DNA from 2 places in the Blautia sp. MSK17_66 genome. Region 1 is predicted to be linked to the other one. Evidence: predicted binding sites of a transcription regulator. Region 1 holds the regulator's gene; the other holds the start of a gene.
The links. Region 1 encodes HrcA, which represses chaperone genes, less so after heat shock. Its sites were predicted from a motif close to TGTTAGCACTCNNNNNNNNNGAGTGCTAACA; they were not measured.
Positions count from the first base shown of each region.

Region 2: the regulator HrcA is predicted to act here: its motif matches at 4,152-4,182, upstream of LIR34_RS00245 (Hsp20/alpha crystallin family protein).

Region 1 covers NZ_JAJBNQ010000013.1:30,451-36,400, reverse strand. The annotation lists gene dnaJ (molecular chaperone DnaJ) at 1-465, opposite strand, end outside; gene dnaK (molecular chaperone DnaK) at 626-2,497, opposite strand; gene grpE (nucleotide exchange factor GrpE) at 2,675-3,307, opposite strand; gene hrcA (heat-inducible transcriptional repressor HrcA) at 3,337-4,389, opposite strand; gene LIR34_RS08330 (pyridoxal phosphate-dependent aminotransferase) at 4,620-5,777, opposite strand; gene uvrB (excinuclease ABC subunit UvrB) at 5,930-5,950, opposite strand, start outside.
Region 2 covers NZ_JAJBNQ010000001.1:51,157-57,106, forward strand. The annotation lists gene LIR34_RS00225 (carbohydrate ABC transporter permease) at 1-730, opposite strand, end outside; gene LIR34_RS00230 (ABC transporter permease) at 747-1,685, opposite strand; gene LIR34_RS00235 (LacI family DNA-binding transcriptional regulator) at 1,827-2,855, shown strand; gene LIR34_RS00240 (Hsp20/alpha crystallin family protein) at 2,931-3,386, opposite strand; gene LIR34_RS00245 (Hsp20/alpha crystallin family protein) at 3,543-4,001, opposite strand; gene LIR34_RS00250 (hypothetical protein) at 4,470-5,060, opposite strand; gene LIR34_RS00255 (glycoside hydrolase family 3 C-terminal domain-containing protein) at 5,057-5,950, opposite strand, start outside.

The sequences.
Region 1 (5,950 bases):
GGTAGTACATTCATCCTTCAGCACGATCTCCAGTTCTTTGTCACAGCCAAATATAGCTTCTTCAAAAGTAATATTTACACGGGCACGTAAATTGGCACCTTTCATTGGTCCGTTATTGGCACGGCGTCTTGCGCCGCCTCCGAACAGATCTCCGAAAATATCTCCAAAAATGTCTCCCATATCTGCGCCATCGAAACCGCCAAATCCACCGTAGCCGCCGGCTCCACCGCCACCCTGCTCAAATGCAGCGTGACCAAACTGATCGTACTGTCTACGTTTGTCTGCATCACTTAAGACACTGTATGCTTCTGTAGCTTCTTTAAACTTTGCCTCTGCTTCTTTATCTCCCGGGTTTACGTCCGGATGATATTTTTTGGCTAATTTTCGGTACGCGCTCTTCAGTTCTGAATCACTGGCAGTCTTGCTGACACCCAGGACCTCATAGTAATCTCTTTTATCAGCCATCTTTTCTCTTTCCTATATGCTTTAGTTTTAGTTCTTAACTGTTCAGTATCCTCTACCTTCTGAATAGTTACTTTAGTTCTTATATCCAAGATGCCTCCCGTGCAGACCTGACATCTGCACCGGAGGCTTTATGATTATTTAATCTGTTTCTCAGTAACTTTTAGACCTCTTTGTAGTCAGCGTCCACAACATCATCATTGTAGCCTGCTTCATTTCCACCCTGAGCTGCACCTGCTCCCGGGTTCGGGCCAGCCTGGCCGCCTGCCTGCTGTGTCTGCTCATACATTTTAGCGAAAAGTTTCTGAGCACTTTCCATCATTTTTTCCTGAGCTGCTTTGATGTCTGCGATCTGAGCATCTGTCAGTTCTGCGTTTGCAGTCTGAGCAAGGAGATCCTTCAGTGCATTCAAGTCTGTCTCAACAGCTGCTTTGTCGTTAGCATCGATCTTGTCGCCTGCTTCTTTGAGTGCATTCTCAACCTGGAATACCATGGAGTCTGCATTGTTTCTTGTATCGATTCCCTCTTTACGTTTCTTATCCTGAGCTTCAAACTCAGCAGCTTCTTTGACTGCCTTGTCGATCTCGGAGTCAGACATGTTGGAACCAGCTGTGATTGTGATGTGCTGCTCTTTACCTGTTCCAAGGTCTTTTGCAGAAACATTTACAATACCGTTGGCATCAATATCAAATGTAACCTCAATCTGCGGAACACCACGACGTGCTGGCGGGATTCCATCCAGACGGAACTGTCCGAGAGATTTGTTGTCTTTTGCGAACTGACGCTCACCCTGTACTACGTTGATATCTACTGCTGTCTGGTTATCTGCTGCTGTAGAGAAGATCTGGCTCTTCTTGGTCGGGATTGTTGTATTTCTCTCGATCAGACGAGTTGCGATACCACCCATTGTCTCGATGGACAGTGACAGCGGAGTAACATCCAGAAGAAGGATATCACCGGCACCTGCATCACCTGCAAGTTTACCACCCTGTACGGAAGCACCAAGTGCAACACATTCATCCGGGTTCAGAGATTTGCTTGGCTCTTTGCCTGTCAGCTGTTTTACCTTATCCTGTACAGCTGGGATACGTGTGGATCCACCTACCAGAAGTACCTGGCCAAGTTCGGAAGCTGTGATACCTGCGTCAGACAGTGCACGGCGAACCGGCTCAGCTGTTTTTTCTACCAGGTCATGTGTCAGCTCATCAAATTTAGCTCTTGTAAGGTTCATATCGAAATGCTTCGGTCCCTCTGCTGTTGCAGTGATGAACGGAAGGTTGATGTTTGTTGTTGTTGCGGAAGAAAGTTCTTTTTTGGCTTTCTCTGCTGCTTCTTTCAGTCTCTGAAGAGCCATCTTGTCTGCGCTTAAGTCTACGCCCTCAGCTTTCTTGAATTCTTCGATCATCCAATCTGTAACCTTCTGGTCAAAGTCATCACCACCAAGACGGTTGTTACCTGCTGTGGAAAGAACCTCGATAACTCCATCACCGATCTCGATAACAGATACGTCGAAGGTACCACCACCTAAGTCGTAAACCATGATCTTCTGCTCTTTCTCGTTGTCAAGACCATAAGCAAGAGCTGCTGCTGTAGGCTCGTTAATGATACGTTTTACATCAAGACCTGCGATCTTACCGGCATCCTTGGTTGCCTGACGCTGAGCATCGTTGAAGTAAGCCGGAACTGTGATAACAGCCTCTGTTACGCTCTCTCCAAGATATCCTTCTGCGTCTTTTTTCAGTTTCTGAAGAATCATTGCGGAGATTTCCTGCGGAGAGTATTTCTTATCATCGATTGTTACACGATAATCTGTACCCATCTCTCTCTTGATGGAGGAAATTGTTCTGTCTGCGTTTGTTACTGCCTGACGTTTTGCAGGCTCACCAACGAGACGTTCTCCTGTTTTTGTGAAAGCAACTACAGACGGTGTAGTTCTTGCGCCTTCTGTATTAGCGATAACGGTCGGCTGTCCACCTTCCATTACGGCTACACAACTGTTTGTTGTACCTAAGTCAATACCAATGATTTTTCCCATGATAATATTCCTCCTGAATTTATTCTAAGATTTAAGACTATTAAATATTTCAATTTTTCCTTCCAGAATCAAGATGCTCAACGCATCTTTCGTGCTGCGCACTTACGATTCTGTCAGGATCGTGCCAGAAAAAGTAAATGTCTGCTTCGCAGCCGCTTCCTTTTTCTTTGGGCACGATCAGTTTGCGACTTTGACCATGCTGTGGCGAACTACGAATCCCTTGTAGGTGTAACCCTTCTGGAGTTCCTCTACAATGATGTTCTCGCCAACAGATTCATCCTCCACATGCATCACTGCATTATGGAAATCCGGGTTGAATTCCTTGCCGACAGCTTCGATCGGTTCTACTCCCATGCCTTCCATCGTAGTGATAAGCTGTTTGTAGATCTTCTGCATGCCATCTGCAAACGGATCACCTTCCGGAGCCTGTGCAAGACCTCTTTCGAAGTTATCCACAACCGGAAGCATCTTCTCGATGATGTCCTTCGCACCGATCACATACATACTGGATTTCTCCTTCTCTGTACGTTTACGGAAGTTGTCAAACTCAGCCATGCTTCGCTTCAGTCTGTCTGTCAGTTCTTCAACCTGCTGCTCTAATTTATTGTCCTTTTTCTTCTTGCCGAAGAAAGATGTTTTGGATTTTGTTTCTTTATCGTCATCTGCCTGGGCAGTTTCCTCCGCCTGTGCGTCCTGTCCTGCCGTTGCTTCCGGCGATTCTTCTGTCGGCTCGTTCACAGTTTCTGTTTCCGGAATATCCTTCTCTGTTTCTTCCTGCTCATTTGCCGCATTTTTATTTACTTCTGACACTTTTTTTTACCGCCTTTCTGCTCTGGCTTCTAGCCGTCTTCATTGCTTTTATTTTTGGTGAAAACCTGATCAAGTTCTACCTTGAGGGTCTTCAGACTGTTTACCACATTCTCATAATCCATTCGTTTCGGACCTACAATACCGATCGTTCCATGCATTCCTTCGCCCAGCTCATAGGTTGCAGTCACAACACTGCAGTCCTTCATAGTCGAGATCGGAAGTTCATCTCCGATATACACCTGAACTCCGGTACTGTCATCTGCCATACGCTCCTTGACTAGATCCACCAGCTGTTGTTTCTCTTCAAATGTGGAGATCAGGCCGGTCGCCTTCGTCGTATCGGATAACTCCGGATACTTAAAGAAGTTCGTGGCTCCTGACGTATAGATTTCCATATCGTCTTCATCAACATGAATCGTAGCTGCAACTGCATCCAGCACTCTTGCCACCAGTCCGCTGTGAATGCCTGCCTGTTCTTTCAATCTGGCGATCATGCCAAGGTTGATATCCTGGATCGGCAGTCCGTTCAGATTGGTATTCAGAAGCAGGTTCAGCTTCAGGATCGTCTCATCGTCCATCTCTTCATCCAGATCGATGATCTGATTTCGGATGACATTGCCTTCGCATACAACAACTGCTACCAGCTGCAATTCATTGACACGGGATAACTGAATAAATTTCAGCTTGCTTCCGCTGTACTGAGGAACGGAAATCATCGTCGCGTAATTGGTGTTGGAAGCAAGAACACGTGCTACTTTCTTAAGCACCTTATCCATCTTGTCAGTCTTCTCAATCATCAGATTACGGAGTTCCTCGATCTCATCCTCCTTCTCGCGCATCAGCTCATCCACATAAAGCCTGTAGCCCTTATCGGAAGGTATTCTTCCTGCCGATGTATGTGGCTGAACAATATATCCCATCTCTGTCAGATCAGACATCTCATTCCGGATTGTTGCTGAGCTGACATTCAGATCCTTATCCTTGGAAATCGTCCTGGATCCTACCGGTTCGCCTGTCTCCATGTATGTTCTGATGATCGCCTTGAGAATTCGTTTCTTACGATCTGTCAGTTGTTCATCCATGTTCCCAGCTCCTTTCCGTTTAGTCTGTTAGCACTCATCATTAAGGAGTGCTAACATCTATAGTGTTAAGATAGCACTGTCGTAATTATTTGTCAACAGATAATTACGAATTTTTTGAAAAAAACACAAAAATCACAGTTCAGACACAGATTAAGGAAATCTGACATTTCTCGACCTTCCCCATCTGATATCTTTCCTGTGATTTTTAATTTTTGTTCTGTTCTGTACAATTACAGGCCGCTTCTGCGGATGGACTCTACCACTTCTCTGATCTTCTCCGGCGGAAGCACCAGAGCGAAACGTACATAGCCCTCTCCATGAGGTCCAAAACTTGCTCCCGGTGTCACGATCACACCGGCTTTTTCCATCAGTTCCATGCAGAACGCCATACTGTCCGTCCGTCCTTTCGGGATTTTGGCCCAGACAAACATCGTTCCCTTGCCATTCGGGAGTTCCCATCCGATCTCTCTGAGTCCATTGCAGAGGGCATCTCTTCTCTCCTGATACATCTGGCACTGCTCCCTGACGCTCTCGAGCGGTCCTTTCAGTGCAGCGATCGCGGCTTTCTGAATAGGAAGGAACATTCCAAAATCAATCTGGCTTCTAAGTTTACGAAGTGCGGCAATCACATCCGGACGGCCCACCAAAAAACTGATCCTTGCTCCGGTCACATTGAAGGACTTGGAAAGACTGAAGAACTCCACTCCGATTTCCTTCGCACCTTCTGTTGCCAGAAAACTTCCCCCATGCGCCCCATCAAAGATAATATCGCTGTAGGCATTGTCATGGATGATCAGAATGTCATACTTTCTGGCAAATGCCACGATTTCTTCATAAAGTCCCGGCGTGGCGATACTTCCTACCGGGTTGGACGGAAGAGAAACTACCATATATTTGGCCTTTTTTGCAACTTCTTCCGGGATATCCTTTACATATGGAAGAAAATCATGCTCTGCCACCAGTGGATAATAGTATGGTATTGCTCCTGCCATCAGGCTTCCCGCTGCAAATACCGGATAACACGGATCCGGAAGAAGAACGACATCCCCTTCATCACAGAGTGCCATTCCCAGATGTCCCATGCCTTCCTGGCTTCCGTAAACGGTCATGACCATATCCGGTGTCAGCTCAACATCAAATCGTTTCTTATAATACTCACAGACTGCTTCCAGAAGCTCCGGAAGGTCTCTGAGGCTGTATTTCCAGTTGTTATCATCCATGGCAGCTTCTGCCAGGGCCTTCTTGATGTGTTCCGGCGTCTTAAAATCCGGTGTTCCCACACTCATATTATAAATTTTCATACCCTGCTGCTCCAGCTCCATCCGTCTGTTGTTCAGGGCCGCAAAGATTTCCTCTCCAAATCTGTCTAATCTTTTGGAAAACTGCATATCGACTCCCTCTTTCTACATAATGGTTTTATTTTATCACTCTCTCCATTACTGTACAAGAGTAAAGTGTAAATATTTTGCAGTTACATCACTGTTCTGCGATGCCGGACTTTAGGATCTTGTTATATATATATCAAGATGCCGGATTCTCCTTACGCTTCCAGTTCTTCCAG
Region 2 (5,950 bases), on a different contig from region 1:
GCTGTGGTGTATTCTGTACCAGGATGGAACGGAGTACCAGCTGTAATGGCTGAAGATTTGCATCATTCAGATAAATCATTGCATCGAAATAACTGTTCCACATTCCAACAAAAGACCAGAGTGCCAGTACTGCGATGATTGGCTTACATACCGGAAGCATGATTTTAAAGAAATGCTGGATCTCATTTGCACCGTCAATCGCAGATGCTTCTCTTAATTCTGTCGGGATTGACTGATAATAAGTTCTGGCAAGAATCATATTCCATACATTAAATGCTCCTGGAATCAGGATTGCCCACACTGTATTAACCATGTGCAGCTGATTGATCAGGATAAATGTAGGAATCATTCCACCACCAAAGAACATTGTGATCAGGAAAATAACATTGAAAAAGTCTCTTCCTACAAATTCCTTCTTTGACAGTGGATACGCAGCCAGTAATGTCACAAAAACAGAAATTACTGCAAATGCAAGTGAATACAGGAAGGAATTCAAAAATCCACGCCAGATCATTTCGTTCTCTAATACTCTTCGATATGCGTCTAATGTCCAGTCCTTAGTGTTAAAACTCAATCCCTGGTTATTCAAAACAGTAGGATCCATAAAGGATGCGAGTACTACATAAATAATCGGTATCGCTATAGAAAGGACGAATAAACCAAGAATAGTAAATCCGATTCCAAGGATTACTTTGTCTGTCCTTGAATATTTTCTCTTTTTTTTCTCCATCTCTTCTCCCTCTTTTCTATAATCCTTCTCCATCATTCAGTTTCTTAACAACCCAGTTCACAAAGATCAGCAAGATAACATTTACAACTGAATTGAAAAGACCTACTGCTGTCGAATATCCATAGTCTCCATTCAGAAGTCCAATACGGTATACATATGTAGACAGGATTTCTGATGCCGGAAGGTTCATATCTGTCTGTAAAGCATAAGCTTTTTCGAAACCAATACTCATGATATTTCCAGCCTGCAAAATAAACTGAATTACAATGATATTCTTAATTGCCGGCAATTCTACATACCAGATCTGCTGCAGAAGATTCGCTCCATCCATGATGGCTGCTTCTTCCAGCTCCTTGCTGGCATTCGCCAGTGCTGCTGTGTACATGATAGATGCCCATCCTGCGGTCTGCCAGATTCCACTTGCAATGTAAATTGTCCGGAATGCAGAAGGCATTGTCATCCAGTTTGTACTGATTCCTAATACTTTATTCAGTGGGCCTACAGGAGATAAAAGCATACGAACCATACCACAAAGCACGATGACTGAAATAAAGTTTGGCATATAGATCAAAAGCTGCACTTTCTTCTTAATTCCGGTCTTACGAATGCGATTCAGAAGCAATGCAAGAATGATTGGAACCGGAAATCCCCACAGTAATCCATAGATACTCAATTTCAACGTATTCATCAGATAGTTCATGAAATCTGGTGAAGATAAGAATCGTCTGAAATACTCAAGCCCTACCCAGGGACTACCAAGAACTCCTTTTATTACATTGTAATCTTCAAAAGCAATCAGAAGACCTCCCATCGGGAGATACTTAAAAATAATTGTCAGTAAAAGTCCTGGCACCAGGAAAAAAAGATATAACTGCCAGTTTTTCTTCACATAAGTCATCTTCTCTCTCCACGTTCGCTTGCTTACGGACTTTGCTTGATTTTGCATTCTTTTCATGCACTTCTTCCTCCATTCCATTGATTTTATGAGAACCGGTTACGTAATCAGTTATTTTATCGTTGCGTTTTTCCATCAAAATTGCTATACTGAAAAATATTATTAACCGTCAGCCATCATATTGAAGGAGATTCAACTTTTATGAGTAAAAAGAAACAGGTAACTTTTGCAGATATTGCGGAATACACCAATTTTTCAAAAACTACAATATCAAGATACTTCAATCATCCTGATTCTCTTACATTAGAAAACCAGGAAAAGATTTCACAGGCTCTTGACACACTTGGATATAAAAAGAATAAGCTGGCAAAAGTTCTGGCAAATGGAAAAAGTGAATTTATTGGAATCATTGTTCCGAATCTTTACCTGCACTATTATTCTGAGATGCTGACACAACTCCTTTCCAGCTACCGTGATTATCATTATAAGTTTCTTGTTTTCGTCAGCGAACATGGCGCAGAAGAAGAACAACAGTATATTGAAGAACTTCTGTCTTATCAGATTGAAGGACTGATTGTTTTAAGTCACACTCTTCCATCTGAGAAACTCGCTTCCTACCAGATTCCTGTCATCGCAATTGAACGCGAAGCAGAGCATATCAGCAGCGTCAATACTGACAACTATATGGGAGCACTTCAGGCTACTTCTCTGTTGATTCGAGATAAATGTGATATATTAATTCACATAAATGTCAATGTGAATAAATCCGCCCCGGCTTATGACCGAATCCGGGCCTTTCAGGCAACTTGTGAAGAATATCATGTGCCATATGATATAGATTTGAGTGTAAAAGGTGATTCTTATCATGAGCTTTTAGATGTAATCCGAGAGATTTTCAATAAGATAGAATCAAAATACCCCGATCAAAAAAAAGGTATCTTTCTTGCGAACGATACCTATGCTAATATGTTTCTTAATTTAATTTTCCAAAAATACGGGACATTTCCTTCCACTTACGAGATTGTTGGATTTGACAATTCTCCGATTGCCAGCGAGGCAATCCTTCCGATCACAACCATCGGACAGCAGATCGATGTGATTGCAAAAACTGCCATGGATCTTCTGGTCCAGCAGATGGAGGAACAGAAAAAGCGTGTTCCCAAACCATTGGGTGAACCCATCCATAAACAGATTACACCTATATTAATTCGCCGCAATACAACAGAATAATTTATTTCTCATGTAAAAAAGGCCGGGATCCTTTCGGATCCCGGCTATATATGGGGGGAGAATAAGCAATGGAAGTTAACCTTCGATTGCGATGTAACCATCTTTTTCTTCAACGGCTTTCGGTGCTTTCTTCGGAACAGAAAGTTTCAGAATACCGTCTTCATATTTCGCATGGATATCTTCTTCACTGACTGCATCACCAACATAGAAACTTCTACTTAAAGTACCAGCATAACGTTCACGTCTGATGTAGTTGCCCTTCTTATCCTGTTCATCTTTATCAAGACCTTTGGCTGCTGACAGTGTCAGATAACCATCCTTCAGCTGAACCTTGATCTCGTCTTTCTTAAATCCCGGAAGATCCACATCCAGTTCATAACTGCCATCAGTTTCACGGATATCCGTTTTCATCATGTTCTGCGCATGTTTACCATAAAGCGGATTCTTCTTGCCCCAGAACTCATCTTTAAACGGGAAGTCCATCCAGTCATCATCAAATAAGTTTTCTCCAAAAATACTAGGCATCAACATAAGTCATCGCTCCTTTTCATGACAAACAAATCTATTTTTAAGTCTTTCGACTGTTACTTACTAATCTATTTTAAGGATACCGCCCGAAGTCTCCGGGCAGTATCACGAGTCTTTAACGATCATACATTACCTGACGGAAATGAATCAACTTCTCAATCATTCAATGGTGATATATTTCGGATCGTTGGAAACCGGTTTTGCTTCTTTCTTCGGAACAAACAGTTTCAGGATACCGTGTTTATACTCGCCCTTGATGTCTTCCTGTGTAACATCTTCACCTACATAGAAGCTTCTCTCGCAGGCTCCTGCGTAACGTTCACGTCTGATGTAACGTCCTGTCTTCTTGTCATCCTCTTCCTCATCAAGGCCTTTAGCTGCACTGACTGTCAGATAACCATCTTTCAGTGCTACCTTAACTTCATCTTTCTTGAATCCAGGAACATCAATTACAAGTTCATAACCTTCCTTGGTTTCTTTAATATCGGTCTTCAGAAGATTCTGTGCTCTGTGTCCGTACAGCTTCTTCTCTGCTTTCTTCTCATCTTTATCATCGTAATAGAACGGTGTAAAGAAATCATCAAATAAGTTTTCTCCAAAAATACTAGGCATTAACATAAGTCATCTCTCCCTTTTCTTTTATGATCTATCTTGAAATAAGTTTTAAGTTCTGAACTCGGTTGGTATGAAGGATATTCAGAAGATTTTCTTTCAATCTTTTTATCTCATATCCCTCTTCCTTTGTTCTAGTTGTAATATAACACTTATTATTAGCACTGTCAAGAGGTGAGTGCTAATTTTTTGTGAAGAATTTGTGAACGCTACAAGCCATGCAAAATGGTGAAAAAAGACGCCCTGCTAGTTTACTTGCAAAGGCATCTTTTTTTGCTATTTTATAGGGCGACAGCCCTACAGCGAGGGAACTCTTTCCCGAGCTGTGCATGGCGTAACATTCTCTTTCGCACTCGATTTTCTTGGTTTGACCACATTTTTACGACAAATTCTTGGAAAAATATATTTGTCTGATTTTCTTACTACTCCTCATCTCTTTTATTATTAGATTTCAGGCATACTTGCTAATTTCTTCTATTCAGCCTTCCCCTCTGGGAAAATAATTTTAAACACAAAGAAAAAAATCACCATGGAAACTCCACCTGTGATAATTGTCACAAGCATGTTATAGACTGCCGGTGCCACATATGCAGCTGCAACTGGCATCCATAGATTATTAAATCCATTACAAATCAGTGAAATTACCACCCATGCAACAAAATACCAGATTGCCTGATATACAGGATTTCCATGGCTTTTAAAAGTAATATTTCTCTGAAGCGGAAAATTGATACACTGTGCAAGAAATGACCCCAATTCATAACTGATAAAATAGCCAAGTCCACCACCGATCAGTATATTTCCCGTTGCATCACGCAATACATTATACCCCAGCAAACTCCATGTAAATTTTACTCCAAACAGATTTATGGAAACCTTTGGCCACATAAATTCTGTACCAGCCAGACCAATTCCCAAAATCCCTGGTAAAAATGTAAATACAAGATACTGGAATACTGTCACGCCCATACTGAATATAACAAAATAGAATATCTGATAAAGCCATTTTGCAATAGCAGAATGTTTCTCTTCAAAACATTTCCATATATTTTTTATATGATTCATCTGCACTTCCCTCCGGCTCCTTTTAATAATTTTTCATATTTCTTATTATTTCTTCTGTTTCTGAAATATCCGCCAATTACTTTTTTTACTCCACGCATAAAGTGTCCATTCACAGCATCGACAATTCCATATACCATTTCCATACTGACTGCCCCGCCGGTCATCTTGGCAATACCTCTAAATGGCATGTTGTAAATAAAAAGAATATTCAGATCCGGCTTTCCCTGTGCCTCACTCTTCTTTTTCATTTTTGTGAGACATCTATATATCAGTCTCGCAAGTCGGCTTTTTGCATAATACATCTGACAAATTGCATCATTGATTTCCAGATTTCCACTCCATCTTCTGTCCGGTATCTCATGGCCAAGAAGTTCACGAAATTCCTCATCTGATATTTTCTGCACGATTCCTGTATAATAGTAAGGCATTTTTGCCGGATTATACGGATATCCTTTACTATTTCCTGTTCTCTCAGTCATACCTGTTAAACGAATATCTGCAACACTGGCTCCTACCATAATCTGATAAGTTCCTGTTTCTATTTCCCACTGTCCCGTTTTTATATTCCAATAACGGAATGTCTTATCATCAAACGAAATCCTGAGCTGTCTGCTTTCTCCTGCCTTTAGATAAACTTTTGCAAAACCTTTCAGTTCTTTTTCCGGTCGGAACACGATTGCATTAGGAAGTCCTACATACATCTGAACAACCTCAGCTCCGTCTCTGTCACCTGTATTGGTAACCGAAACTTTGATTCCATCCTCTTCTATGATAAGATCAGAATATGTAAATTCCGTATAGGAAAGCCCAAAGCCAAATGGATATTGCACCCGGACTTTTGAAGTATCATAATAGCGATATCCCACATAAACACTCTCGCGGTATTCCGA